Regions from separate parts of the Kocuria sabuli genome, predicted to be linked through region 1. Evidence: riboswitches for the same ligand, from Rfam matches in the RefSeq annotation. Region 1 holds a riboswitch; each other region holds the start of a gene.

Evidence for each region. Region 1 has a riboswitch for S-adenosylmethionine ahead of RE027_RS15555 (LLM class flavin-dependent oxidoreductase). Riboswitches for the same ligand answer to the same signal wherever they lie in the genome.
Region 2: another riboswitch for S-adenosylmethionine. It lies ahead of RE027_RS02825 (bifunctional o-acetylhomoserine/o-acetylserine sulfhydrylase); the one in region 1 lies ahead of RE027_RS15555 (LLM class flavin-dependent oxidoreductase).
Region 3: another riboswitch for S-adenosylmethionine. It lies ahead of RE027_RS02630 (MetQ/NlpA family ABC transporter substrate-binding protein); the one in region 1 lies ahead of RE027_RS15555 (LLM class flavin-dependent oxidoreductase).

The regions. Positions count from the first base shown of each region.
Region 1 covers NZ_JAVHZE010000020.1:51,813-55,987, forward strand. The annotation lists gene RE027_RS15545 (baeRF2 domain-containing protein) at 1-134, shown strand, start outside; gene RE027_RS15550 (DUF4383 domain-containing protein) at 212-685, opposite strand; gene RE027_RS15555 (LLM class flavin-dependent oxidoreductase) at 845-2,263, opposite strand; SAM riboswitch class IV at 2,341-2,455, opposite strand; gene RE027_RS15560 (CoA-binding protein) at 2,562-3,026, opposite strand; SAM riboswitch class I at 3,167-3,271, shown strand; gene RE027_RS15565 (ABC transporter ATP-binding protein) at 3,277-4,116, shown strand.
Region 2 covers NZ_JAVHZE010000002.1:119,080-123,254, reverse strand. The annotation lists gene RE027_RS02840 (S9 family peptidase) at 1-507, opposite strand, end outside; gene RE027_RS02835 (CPBP family intramembrane glutamic endopeptidase) at 699-1,478, shown strand; gene RE027_RS02830 (VOC family protein) at 1,532-2,170, opposite strand; SAM riboswitch class IV at 2,311-2,426, shown strand; gene RE027_RS02825 (bifunctional o-acetylhomoserine/o-acetylserine sulfhydrylase) at 2,503-3,894, shown strand; gene metX (homoserine O-acetyltransferase MetX) at 3,891-4,175, shown strand, end outside.
Region 3 covers NZ_JAVHZE010000002.1:79,635-83,809, forward strand. The annotation lists gene RE027_RS02620 (methionine ABC transporter permease) at 1-279, opposite strand, end outside; gene RE027_RS02625 (methionine ABC transporter ATP-binding protein) at 276-1,352, opposite strand; gene RE027_RS02630 (MetQ/NlpA family ABC transporter substrate-binding protein) at 1,349-2,224, opposite strand; SAM riboswitch class IV at 2,325-2,441, opposite strand; gene dxr (1-deoxy-D-xylulose-5-phosphate reductoisomerase) at 2,487-3,755, opposite strand; gene RE027_RS02640 (GlsB/YeaQ/YmgE family stress response membrane protein) at 3,898-4,170, opposite strand.

The DNA.
Region 1 (4,175 bases):
TCCCGGCCGCCGAGGCCCTGGTGCGGGCCGCGCTGCTGACGGACGCCCGCCCCGTGTTCCTCGCTCCCGGGGCGCTGCCCGACGGCGTCGACATCGCCGCCCTGCTGCGCTGGAGCGCCGCCCCGGCCGGCTGACCGGTCACCGACGACGACGGCTCCCCCACCGAGGTGGGGGAGCCGTCGTCATCGTGCGGCGCGGTGGGCCGGCCGGGTCAGTAGGCGGGGCCGGTGGTGTTGCGGTCGCGGGTGTCGCGGCGCAGGAAGGACAGGGCCACCATGGTCACGCCCAGGAACAGGTGCAGCCAGTTGTCGGCGCTGTTCAGGGGGACGAAGTTCGCCTGCGACTCGTGCCCCACGAGCAGGCCGTAGATCCACAGGACGAGGTAGACCAGGCCGCCCCACAGCAGGAAGTTGCGGGCGCCGGAGCCGGAGCGGGACAGGGCGATGCCGGCGACGCCGTAGAGCAGGTGGACGATGTTGTGCAGCCAGGAGACCTGGAAGATGCCCATCAGCATCGCCTCGGACTCGTGGCCGGCGACCATGAGCTGGTCGTAGTTCGTGGTGATGCCGGGGATGAACCCGGCGAGGCCCACGAGCAGGAAGACGGCCCCGTAGAGCAGGGCTGCCGTCTGGACGGGCGAGCGGTGGTTGGTGCGGCGGTCCGGCCGTGCGGCGGGAGTCGTCATGGTCGTGCCTCGCTTCCTTCGTGTCTGCGGTGACCCGGGTCGCGGATCCCGGAATGGCGGACGGTCATGGAAAGCATGCTTTGTACTATTAGCGTACTGCTCTCCCGCGCCAGGTCCAAGACCGCCGCGCGAGAAGTCTGGCGCGGACCGGGGAACGGCTCAGGACGTGGGCACGCGGGCGGGCGTGTCCGCCGCGGAGGCCCTGCCCGCGTAGGCGCCCCGGTACCTCGCGGCCGGGTGGGTGTCCAGCACCTTGGTCCGTCCGGCGCCGTAGACGTTCTCGCGCAGCGTGGTGCCCTCGTACGCGGTGCGGTAGCGGCCGCGCTTCTGCAGCTCCGGCACGACCCACTCCACGAAGTCCTCGAACGAGCCCGGGGAGACGTGGTAGGCGAGATTGATGCCGTCCAGCCCGCCGTCGTCGATCCACCGCTCGAGCTCGTCGGCCACGGTCTGCGGGGAGCCGACGATCGGCACGCCCATGCCACCCATCGAGATGTGCTTCGCGACCTCCCTGACCGTCCACTTCTTGTGGGGATCGGCCGTGGTGAAGGGGGTCAGGAAGGACTGGATCGAGTCGGTCTTGATGTACTCCAGGACGTCGTCCTCGTCGTACCGGCCCAGGTCCACGCCGGACCAGCCGCCCACGAGGCCCAGCGCGCCGTCGGCGTCCGCGTACCGCTCGTAGTCGCGGCGCTTCTGCTCGGCCTTCGCGTCCGTCTCGTCGACGATCACGTGCAGCATGGCGAAGATCTTGAGGTCGTCCCGGTCCCGGCCCTGGGCCTGCGCCTCGTCGCGCAGCTTGTCGGTCACCACGCGGGTGAGGTCCGGGCGGATGCCGCCCACGAACACCGCCTCCGCGTGGCGGCCGGCGAACGCGCGTCCGCGGGAGGAGGCTCCGGCCTGGAAGATCAGCGGGGTGCGCTGCGGGGACGGCTCGGTCAGCCCGATGCCGGGGACGTCGAAGTACTTGCCGTGGTGCTGGATGGGGTGCACGAGGGAGGGATCGGCGAAGACCCCGTTGGCCCGGTCGCGCTTGACCGCGCCGTCCTCCCAGGAGCCCTCCCACAGCTTGTAGCAGACCTCCATGAACTCCTCGGCGATCTCGTAGCGCTCGTCGTGGGAGATCTGCTCCGTCAGCCCGTGGTTCTCGGCGGCGGACTTCAGGTAGGACGTCACCACGTTGAAGCCCATCCGGCCCTTCGTCAGGTGGTCGAGGGTCGCGAACTTCCGGGCCAGCGGGTACGGCTGCTCGTAGGTGATCGCGCTGGTCACCCCGAAGCCCAGGTGCTTCGTCACGGCCGCCATCGCGGAGATCTGCATGAAGGGGTCGTTGACCGGGATCTGGGTGGCGTCCTTGATCACCGGCGCCGCGGAGTTCTGGTACACGTCGTAGTACCCGACGACGTCCGCGAGGAACATCGCGTCGAACAGGCCCCGCTCCAGGACCTGGGCGACGTCCGTCCAGTACTCGAGGGTGTTGTACTCGTCGGCCCGCGAGCGCGGGTGCTTCCACAGGCCGGGGGCCTGGTGGCCGACGCAGCTCATGTCGAAGGCGTTGAGGGCGATGCGCTTGCTCATGGGTGGTCCTCCCGGATCGCTGACGACCCGCGCCCGTGCGTCCTGGGGACCTGCTCGCGGGTCCGACGCACTGGTGGGCGCCGTACTTGCCACGAGGCGTGTGCGCCGCGGCCCGATGTTCATCTGGGGCACCCCGCTACGGGAGAGGGTTGCCGCCCGACCAGCCAGAGCTTCGCGTCGGGTCTCGTCATCGTCGTCGCGGACCAGCTTAGCGGCTCGCACCGCGGGCGGTGCAACCTGCGTCACACCGGACCGCGCCCGGAGGATCCGGCCCGGGAGGAGCCGGGAGCGGAGCGGCTCAGGCGGGCGGAGCGAGGGGCGGGGTGCGCCGCGGGTCCAGCGTCCAGCCCCGCTGCAGCCGCGCCCGGAGCTCGATCAGCGGGCAGGTGTCCATGACCACGTCGAGTCCGGCGGCGGCGGCCCGGGCCGCGGCGTCGTGGTCCACGACGCCCAGCTGCAGCCACACGGCCTTCGCGCCGGCGGCGACGGCCTGGTCCACGACCGCGCCGACCCGGCGGGAGTTGACGAAGCAGTCCACCACGTCGACGGGCTGCGGGACCTCGGCGAGGGTGCGGAACCCGGGCTCGCCGTGGACCGCCTTGCCCTTCGGGTTGACGGGGACGATCGTCATGCCGAGGTCGTCGCGGATCCGCGCCGCCACCGGGTGCGCGGTGCGGGCGGTGTTGCCGGTCAGCCCCACGACGGCCCACCGGCCGGGCTGCGTCATCAGGCGGTCGATCACGGCGGGGTCGTTGCGGCTCATGGACCCATCCTGGCACCCGAGCCGCTCCTCCGGACAGTCTCCCGCCGGCCGGGGACGCCGGCCGAGGAGCGGCAGCAGCTCCGCGCGGGCGCCCGGCGGGATTTGCCAGGCACCCCGGGGAGCACGTTCAATGGGGCCGGTAACCATCCGGAGCGGCTGAGAGACCTGGCTCGTCGACGTCGCAGCAACCGGCACGGATCCGTCCGACTCCCCGTGCGAGGTGCTAATGCCAGGACCGATGGAGTTGATCATGGGCACGTCTCTGCTGGGCTCTGCACCGTCCACCGCCACCGCACCGGTCTCCCGCAAGCGCGCCTTCTCGGTGGCCTTCGAACACGTCGGCAAGGCGTTCCCGTCGGGCGGGCAGGCCCACCACGTCCTGCACGACGTCGACGTCACGGCCCGGCCCGGCGAGGTCGTGGCGATCCTGGGGCCCTCGGGGTGCGGCAAGTCCACGCTGCTGCGGGCCGCGGCCGGCCTGGACACCGCCTCGGCGGGCCGGGTGCTCATCGACGGCACGCCCGTCTCCGGGATCGACCCGCGCTGCGCCGTCGCCTTCCAGGAGCCCCGGCTGCTGCCGTGGCGCTCCGTGCGCGAGAACGTCCGCCTGGGTCTGCCCTCCGGGCTGAGCCGGGCCGAGGGCGACGCCGTGATCGACGACCTGCTGCGCCTGGTCGGGCTGACCGCGCACGCCGGTCACCGTCCCCGGGCGATCTCGGGCGGCATGGCCCAGCGCGCGTCGCTGGCCCGGGCGCTGGCCCGCAACCCCGGGGTGCTGCTCCTCGACGAGCCGTTCGGCGCGCTCGACGCCCTGACCCGGATGCAGATGCAGGACCTCCTGCTCACCGTCCACGCGGCCCAGCCGACCACCGTCCTGCTCGTGACCCACGACGTCGACGAGGCGCTGCAGCTCGCGGACCGGGTGGTCGTCCTGGGCCGCACCGGCCCGACCGCCCCCGCCTCGATCAGCACGGTGCTCTCCGTCCCCGGCGAGCGCCCCCGCGACCGCGCCTCCGAGGTCCTCGCCGGGCTGCGGGTGCAGCTGCTCGGCCACCTGGGCGTCGACGCCCACCACCCCGCGGCCCGCTGACCCCGGCCGTCCCCGCCCGCCGGGCACGACGACGACCCCGCGCCGCACTCCGCCCCACC
Region 2 (4,175 bases), on a different contig from region 1:
CCGCTCGTCGCCGGTGACGTCCTCGGACCAGGCCAGCAGCTCCCCGTCCTCGGAGACGTCGAAGCCCCCGAGCGAGTAGAACTCGTGCTTCGCGGACTCCGCGTTGGCGTCGAGGAGCACCTGCTCCCCGGCCATGGGGAGCCCGGGCTCGACGACGGGCGGGGTCCAGTCCGCGAGGACGTCGCCGGTGGTGGCCGCCGCGACCCGGCAGAACACCTGGTGCGCGCCACCCTCCACCGTGCGGGAGAAGTACCACCAGTCGCCGCGCCGGTTCGGCACCGACAGGTCGGTCTCCTGGGTGCGGTTCCTGATCTCCCCGAAGATCGACTCCCGCAGTCCCGCCAGGTGCGCCGTGCTGGCCTCCGCGTACTCGTTCTCCGCCGCCAGGTGGGCGAGCACCTCGGGGGACTCCTTGGCCCGCATCCACTCGTAGGGGTCGGGGAACACGTGGCCGTGGAAGGCGCGCTCCACGGGCTGGCGGCTGATCTGCGGGGGAAGGGCTGTCATGACTCCCATCCTAGGGAAGACGGGCCGGCCCCCGGCGGACGCGACGTGCCGCCCGGCGCGGAGCGCCTCGACCGGCCCGGCGACCTCGCCCCCGGGGGCGCCGCGGCCGGCGGTCGCCCCCCGGACTCGAGCAGCACCGGTGCGTGCGCTCCCGGCCCGGGGCCCGGCCCCGCCGGTGCCAGAATGTCCGCATGAGCACCCCCTCGCACCTCGCCCCGCGCCCTCCGGCCTTCGGCTCCACCCGCGCCGACCTGTGGGTGCAGGTGCTCCTGGTGCTCGGGGTCTCGCTGGGCGCCTCGGCGCTCTACGCGGTGCTCTCCCTCGCGGAGCAGCTCGCCCGCGGACCGCTCTCCGAGGCGCGGACGACCATGAACCCGCCGCTGAGCCTCCAGCCGCTGTTCGACCTGCTGCGCCAGCTCACGGGCATCGGGCTGGACCTGGTGCCGGTGCTGCTCGCGCTCTACCTGCTCGCCGGGTCCGCGGGCGCCCTGGGCATCGCGCGGCGGCGGATCGGGCTCGACGCCCGGATGCCGCTCCCGGACCTCGGGCTGGGCGCGGTGCTGTTCCTGATCATGGGTCTCGGGACGCTCGCCCTCTACACGGCCGGCCGCGCCCTGGGCCTCACCGCCGAGGTGACGACGTCGGGGCTGGCCGAGCACTGGTGGACGGTGCCGGTGCTCCTGCTCTCCGCGCTGCGCCACGCCCTCGTGGAGGAGGTGGTGGTGGTCGCGTTCCTCACCGACCGGCTCACCCGGATCGGCTGGCGCTGGCCGGTGGTGCTGGCGGTCACGGCCGTGTTCCGCGGCAGCTACCACCTCTACCAGGGGATCGGTCCCTTCCTCGGCAACGTGGTGATGGGCCTCGTGTTCGCCGAGCTCTACCGGCGCACCGGGCGGGTGATGCCCCTGGTCGTCGCGCACTTCCTGCTCGACGCCGTGGGCTTCCTGGGCACCGCCTGGCTGCTCGGCTGAGGCGCGGGCCGGGGCGCACCCGCCCCGGCCCGCGGTGCAGCCCGTGCTCCGGCTCAGATGGTGACGAGGCCGTCGGGGGTCGCGAAGGAGACGGAGAGCAGGCCGGGGGTGCCCGCGGGGTAGCGCCAGTCCACGCTCAGCTGGTCGAGCGCGGTCTCCACGGGCGCACCCAGCCACTCGGTGACCCGCTCGGGCGCACCGGCGATGCACATCCCCGCCAGACCCACGTCGGTGAGCCGCGCCTGGGAGGGGTGCATCTCCGGGCCCGAGTCGAAGTGCACCATGAACGGCAGCTGGGGGTCCGCCATCAGACCCTTGACGCCGATCTGGTGCCACTCCAGGCACCGGCCGTCCGGGAACACCCGGTGGCCGGGCACGGCCCGGCGGCCGAGACGGTCCTCGAACGGAGCGAGGTCGTCGACCTCGACGACCCAGCCCATCCAGCCGCCGCCGGCCCGGGAGCGGGCACGCACGGCCTGGCCGAACGGCGCCTTCTCCGCGGCGGGGTGCTCGAGGACCTCGACGACCTCCACGTACTGGTGGTTGGTGAGGGGCAGGATCATGTTGCGGGTACCGAAACGGGGGTGCACCCCGCCCTTGACCGGCTCGATCCCGAGCTGGTCGGCGATGCCCTCGGTGGTGGCTGCCAGGCCCTCCGGGCGGCAGGCGTAGGACACGTGGTCGACTCTCATGGGCTCATCGTGGCACCGTGTGAGTTTCGTCTCCAAATCGGTCCGCGCCGTGCCGGAGCCCGCCGCGCACAGACCGTGTCCGGGGGACTCGCCGGGCCCGGCTTGACGCCGCGTCGCCGGAATCCGGACAATGTTGCCCAGGTCATGAGCGCCAGCGTCCAAGCCCCAGCTAGCTGGCCGGCAACCCTCCACCGCGGTGGGGTGCCCTGGGTGAAGACCGGGCTCCTCGCGACCGGCGAGCGAGCAAGCGCGGGTCCTCGGTGCCCGGCCGTCGCACGGCAGCACCACCACGGTCGGACACCGGACCCCTGACACCCGCAAGGAGTCCCGGCATGTCCGAGTCCCCCGCTTCCCCCACCGACGCCCCCGCGGCCGAGCTGCCCACCCCCGAGAACCCGGGGGGCTGGTCCTTCGAGACCCAGCAGATCCACGCGGGCCAGCGCCCCGACCCGGTCACCGGCTCCCGCGCCCTGCCGATCCACCAGACCACGTCCTTCGTCTTCCCGGACGCACAGGCCGCCGCGGACCGCTTCGCGCTCGCGGAGCTCGGTCCCATCTACACCCGGATCGGCAACCCGACCACGGAGGTCGTGGAGAACCGCATCGCCGCGCTGGAGGGCGGGGTGGGCGCCCTGCTGCTCAGTGCCGGGCAGTCGGCCACGACCTTCGCGGTCCTGAACCTCGCGGGGGCGGGGGACCATGTCGTGGTCAGTCCCAGCCTGTACGGCGGGTCCTACAACCTGTTCAAGTTCACCCTCGCCAAGCTCGGCATCGAGAGCACCTTCGTGGCGGACCCGGACGACCCCGAGGCCTGGCGGCGCGCCGTGCGGCCCAACACCAAGGCCTTCTACGCCGAGACCATCCCGAACCCGCGCAACGACGTCCTCGACATCGAGACGGTCTCCGGGATCGCCCACGAGCACGAGGTGCCGCTCATCGTGGACAACACGGTGGCGACCCCGTACCTCGTCCAGCCCTTCCGGTGGGGCGCGGACATCGTGGTGCACTCGGCCACCAAGTTCCTGGGCGGGCACGGCACCGCGCTCGGCGGCGTGATCGTGGACTCCGGCGCCTTCGACTTCGGCCGGTACCCGGAGCGCTTCCCCGGCTTCAACCAGCCCGACGAGTCCTACGGCGGTCTGGTCTACGCCCAGGCGCTCGGCGCGGAGGGCGCGTTCGGGGTCAACCTGTCGTACATCCTCAAGGCCCGGGTGCAGCTGCTGCGCGATCTCGGCTCGGCGATCTCCCCCTTCAACGCGTTCCTCATCGCGCAGGGCATCGAGACGCTGTCCCTGCGCATGGAGCGCCACGTGGCCAACGCCGGGGAGGTGGCCCGCTGGCTCGAGGCCCGCGAGGACGTGCGCACGGTGAGCTGGGCGGGACTGGAGTCCTCGCCCTGGCACGACCGGGCGCGCAAGTACGCGCCCCGCGGCGCGGGCTCCGTCCTCGGGTTCGTGCTCGAGGGCGGGCGGGAGGCCGGTGCGGCCTTCGTGGACGCCCTGACGCTGCACTCGAACGTCGCGAACATCGGCGACGTCCGCTCGCTCGTGATCCACCCCGCGTCCACCACGCACAGCCAGCTCCTGCCGGAGGAGCAGCTCGCGTCGGGCGTGGAGCCCGGGTTCGTGCGCCTGTCCGTGGGCCTCGAGAACGTCAGGGACATCCTGGCGGACCTGGAGCAGGGCTTCGCCGCGGCAGCGGCCGTGCCCGGAGGGAAGGAGTGAGCGTGACGGTCGTGCGGGGCGCCGACGCCGGTCCGGGCGTGCGCGAGGACGGCGTGCCGCGGCACGCCGGGATCGGGACGCTGGAACTCGAGTCCGGCTTCCGGCTGCCGGAGGTCCGGATCGCCTACGAGACCTGGGGCGTGCTCGCCCCGGACGGCTCCAACGCGGTGCTCGTGGAGCACGCCCTCACCGGGGACACCCACGTCGCCGCCGGCCGGGCCCGCCCCGGCGCCTCCGAGGCGGAGCGGCGCGCCGCCGAGAGCGGCGGCTGGTGGGACGGC
Region 3 (4,175 bases), on a different contig from region 1:
GGCGTTGGGGCCCAGGCGGGTCCCGACGACGTCCTCGGTGACCGGGCCGAGCGCGGCGAGCAGGATGATGAACGGGATCGGCCGCACGAAGTTCACGACCAGGTTGATCGCCTCGTGCACCGCGCGGTTCTCCAGGATGTTGCCCCGGCGCGTCACGTAGAGGCCCACGCCGACGAGCAGCCCGAGCAGTCCGGCGAGCAGGAGGGTGACGGCCACCATGTAGAGGGTCTCCCCGAGCGCGGAGAGCAGCTCGGGACCCAGGACGGTCCAGTCGTTCATGCCGCCACCTCCCGCAGGGTCGTGATCCGGGAGAGGTCGTCGACCACGTCCTGCACGGCCGTGTCCTCGCCGGTCAGCTCGAAGGTCAGGGACCCGAAGGACTCCTCCTGGAGCACGCTGATCCCGCCGTAGGCGATGGTGAAGCGCACGCCGCGGGCGGCGCCGTCGGAGAGCACCCCGCCGATGTCCACGCCGTCGCCGACGTCCACGATCACCAGCCGCCCGCGGTGGGCCCGGCGCAGCCGCTCGACCTCGCGCTCGTCCGGCACCGAGTGCAGCACGGAGGAGACGAAGCGTCGCGCGGTCCCGGTCCGGGGCCGGGCGAAGATGTCGACGGTGGAGCCGTGCTCCACGACCTTGCCGTCCTGCATCACGGCGACGTGGTCGGCGATGGCGCGCACGACGTCCATCTCGTGCGTGATGAGCACGATGGTGATGCCGAGCTCGCGGTTGACCCGCTGGAGCACCTGCAGCACCTCCTGGGTGGTGTCGGGGTCGAGCGCGCTGGTGGACTCGTCGGCGAGGAGCAGCTTCGGGCTGGTGGCGAGCGCCCGGGCGATGCCCACGCGCTGCTTCTGACCGCCCGAGAGCTGCTCGGGGTAGTTGCCCGCCCGCTCGGACAGGCCCACGAACTCCAGCAGCTCCGCGACCCGCGCGCGGCGCTTGTCCTTGGGCCAGCCGGCCCGCTTGAGCGGGTACTCGACGTTGCCGGCCACGGTGCGGGACGTGAACAGGTTGAACTGCTGGAAGATCATCCCGATCTCCTGCCGGACGGGTGCGAGCTCGGTCTCCTTCCGGCCCGCGACCTCGAAACCGTTGACCGTGAGGGAACCCGAGGTGATCGGCTCGAGTCCGTTGATCAGGCGCACGAGCGTCGACTTCCCGGCACCGGAGTAGCCGATCACGCCGAAGATCTCCCCCCGCCGGATCTCGAGCGAGACGCCGTCCACCGCGACCACTTCGCGCCGGGCCTTCGCCGGGCCCGTGACGAAGGTCTTGGTGACGTCCTCGAAGCGGACGATGACGTCGCCGTCGGGGTGGCGGATCCGGTCCGGGTCGGCCGGAGCCGTCACTTCTCGAGGTCCTCGGCGTACCGGTCGACGACCTCGATCAGCTCGTCCTGCGCGACGTCCATGGACACGGCGGTGTCCTTCGTCTCCGCCTGCTCGGCCGCCAGCACCGCGTCCGTGTGGAAGAGGTCGGCGACCTGGTGGAGGGTCTCGTCGTCCTTGTTGCCTCCGGTGGCGGCGAAGAAGTTGACGTAGGGCAGGGCGTTCTCGTTGTCCTCGCCGTCGGAGTACAGGGCCGAGTTCGGGTCGATGTCGGCCCGGGTGAGGAACGTGTTGTTGACCACGGCGCCGGCGGTCGAGCTCATCGACAGCACGGTCTGCTCGGCCGAGACGGGCGTGACCCGGACCTTGGAGGCCTCGGTGTCGATGTCCAGCTCGGACGGGGCCGTGGTGTCGGAGGTGAACTCGACGAGCCCGGCGGACTGCAGCAGCAGGAGCGCGCGGGCGAGGTTGATCGCGTCGTTGGGCACCGCGATCTCGTCGCCCTCCTGGATCTGGTCCAGGGACTCGTAGCGCTCCGAGTAGAGGCCCAGCGGGTAGATGGAGGTGGACCCGATCGGGACGATGTCCTCGCCCGAGTTGTTCCGGTAGTCGGCCAGGAACGCCCCGTGCTGGAACCAGTTCATGTCCAGGTCGCCGCTGGTGAGCGCGGCGTTGGGCTGGTTGTAGTCGGTGAACTCCACGAGCTCGACCTCGACGCCGGCCTTCTCCGCCTCCTCCAGGAAGGCCTCGTGCACCTGGGTCCGGCCGTCGGTGCCGATCTTGATGACGCCGTCGTCGTAGGGCGCGGCCGCCTGGTCGGAACCGCCGCAGGCGGTGAGGGTGAGGCCGAGGGTGGTGGCGAGGGCGAGGTGGGTGAGGCGCTGCGATCGCATGTCATGCCTTTCCGTGGATCCAGGATGTCGGAGGTCTCCGCCGGACCCGACGGGTCCGGCGGCCACGGTCGAGGGCGCGCCGGAGGGCGCGTCCACGGTCGAACCGTACTTGCCGCCGGCCGTCGATGGCCGGTGCCGGATGGTTCACCTGGGGCACCCCACTACGGGAGAGGGTTGCCGCCCAGCAAGCCAGGGCTTCGCGCTGGGACTCGTCATCCGCCCGACAGACTAGCACGTGCGGCGGGGGCCCGGACCGGCCCCGTCAGCGGCCGAGGAGCTCCTGGGCGCGGCGCCGGGCCCAGCGCTCGGCCTCCAGGACGGCGTCGAGGTCCAGGTGGCCGCGGTCCTCGTGCTCGCCCAGCACCTTCTCGACCGTGTCCACGATCACGGGGAACCGGATCCGGCCGTCGTGGAAGGCGTGCACCGCCTCCTCGTTGGCGGCGTTGAACACCGCCGGGTGGGTGCCTCCGCGCTCCCCCGCGGCCTTGATGAGGTCCACGGCCGGGAACGCCTCGCTGTCCAGCGGCTCGAAGGTCCACTCGGCCGCGCGGGTCCAGTCGCACGCGGGCGCCGCACCGGGTACGCGGTGCGGCCAGGCCAGGCCGAGTGCGATGGGCAGGCGCATGTCCGGCGGCGAGGCCTGGGCGAGGGTCGAGCCGTCCACGAACTGGACCATGGAGTGCACGACCGACTGGGGGTGGACCACCACGTCGATGCGCTCCAGCGGGACGTCGAAGAGCAGGTGGGCCTCGAGCACCTCCAGGGCCTTGTTCACCATCGTCGCCGAGTTGGTCGTGACCATGACGCCCATGTCCCAGGTGGGGTGCCGCAGCGCCTCCCGCGGGGTGACCGCCTCCAGCTCCGCCCGGGTACGGCCGCGGAACGGGCCGCCCGAGGCGGTCAGCACGAGCCGGTCCACCTCGGCGGTGCTGCCGCCGCGCAGTGCCTGTGCCAGGGCCGAGTGCTCGGAGTCCACCGGGATCAGGGCGTCCGGGCGCCCCGCGGCCGCCTCCTTGACCAGCGGGCCACCGGCAATCAGCGACTCCTTGTTCGCCAGCGCGAGCCGGTGCCCGGCCCGCAGGGCGGCCAGCGTGGGGGCGAGACCGATCGAACCGGTGATGCCGTTGAGCACGAGGTCCGCCTCCGGGTGCCCCGCGACCACCGCGGCGGCGTCGGGGCCGTGGAGGAGCTCGGGGCGGTAGTCGGCGGCGCCGGCGGACGAGGCGCACTCGGCGATCAGCCGGACCAGCTCCCGGACGTCGTCCCCGGTGCCGCTCGTCGCCACCAGGGCGGCGCGGGTCGCCACGGCCTGCTCCGCCAGCAGCGGCAGGTGGCCACGGCCGGCGGCGAGGGCCACCACGTCGAACGGCGTCGCGCCGTCGAGGGCGTTCGCGGCCCGCACGACGTCGAGCGCCTGGGTGCCGATCGAGCCCGTCGAGCCGAGGACGCTGATCCTGCGGGGACCGGCGGCGGCCAGTGCGCGCAGCTCGGGCGTCGGGCGGTTGCGGAGCACGGAGGAGGGGGACGTCATGGCCCCAGTATCCCCCAGCGGGCACCCCCGGTGCCGCGCACCGACGGGCCGGCGGGGGTGCGGTGCGCCCCGGGCCCGGGATGCGCCGAGGCCCCGCCCACCATGAACGGTGGACGGGGCCTCGGCGACCGACGGGGTCGGATCAGCGCGTGGTGCGGCCCTTGCGGCCGGTGACCGCGCCCCAGATGAAGAGCACGATGAGCGCTCCCACGACGGCGGTGATGATCGTGCCGATGTCGAACACGGAGTCGAGGCTGCCGATCCCGATCAGCGAGCCCAGGAAGCCTCCGAGGAGGGCTCCGACGATGCCGAGGACCATGGTGACGATGATGCCGCCGCCCTGGTTGCCCGGCATGATGAGCTTGGCGAGGGCGCCGGCGATGAGGCCGAGGACGATCCAGCTGATGATTCCCATGATGG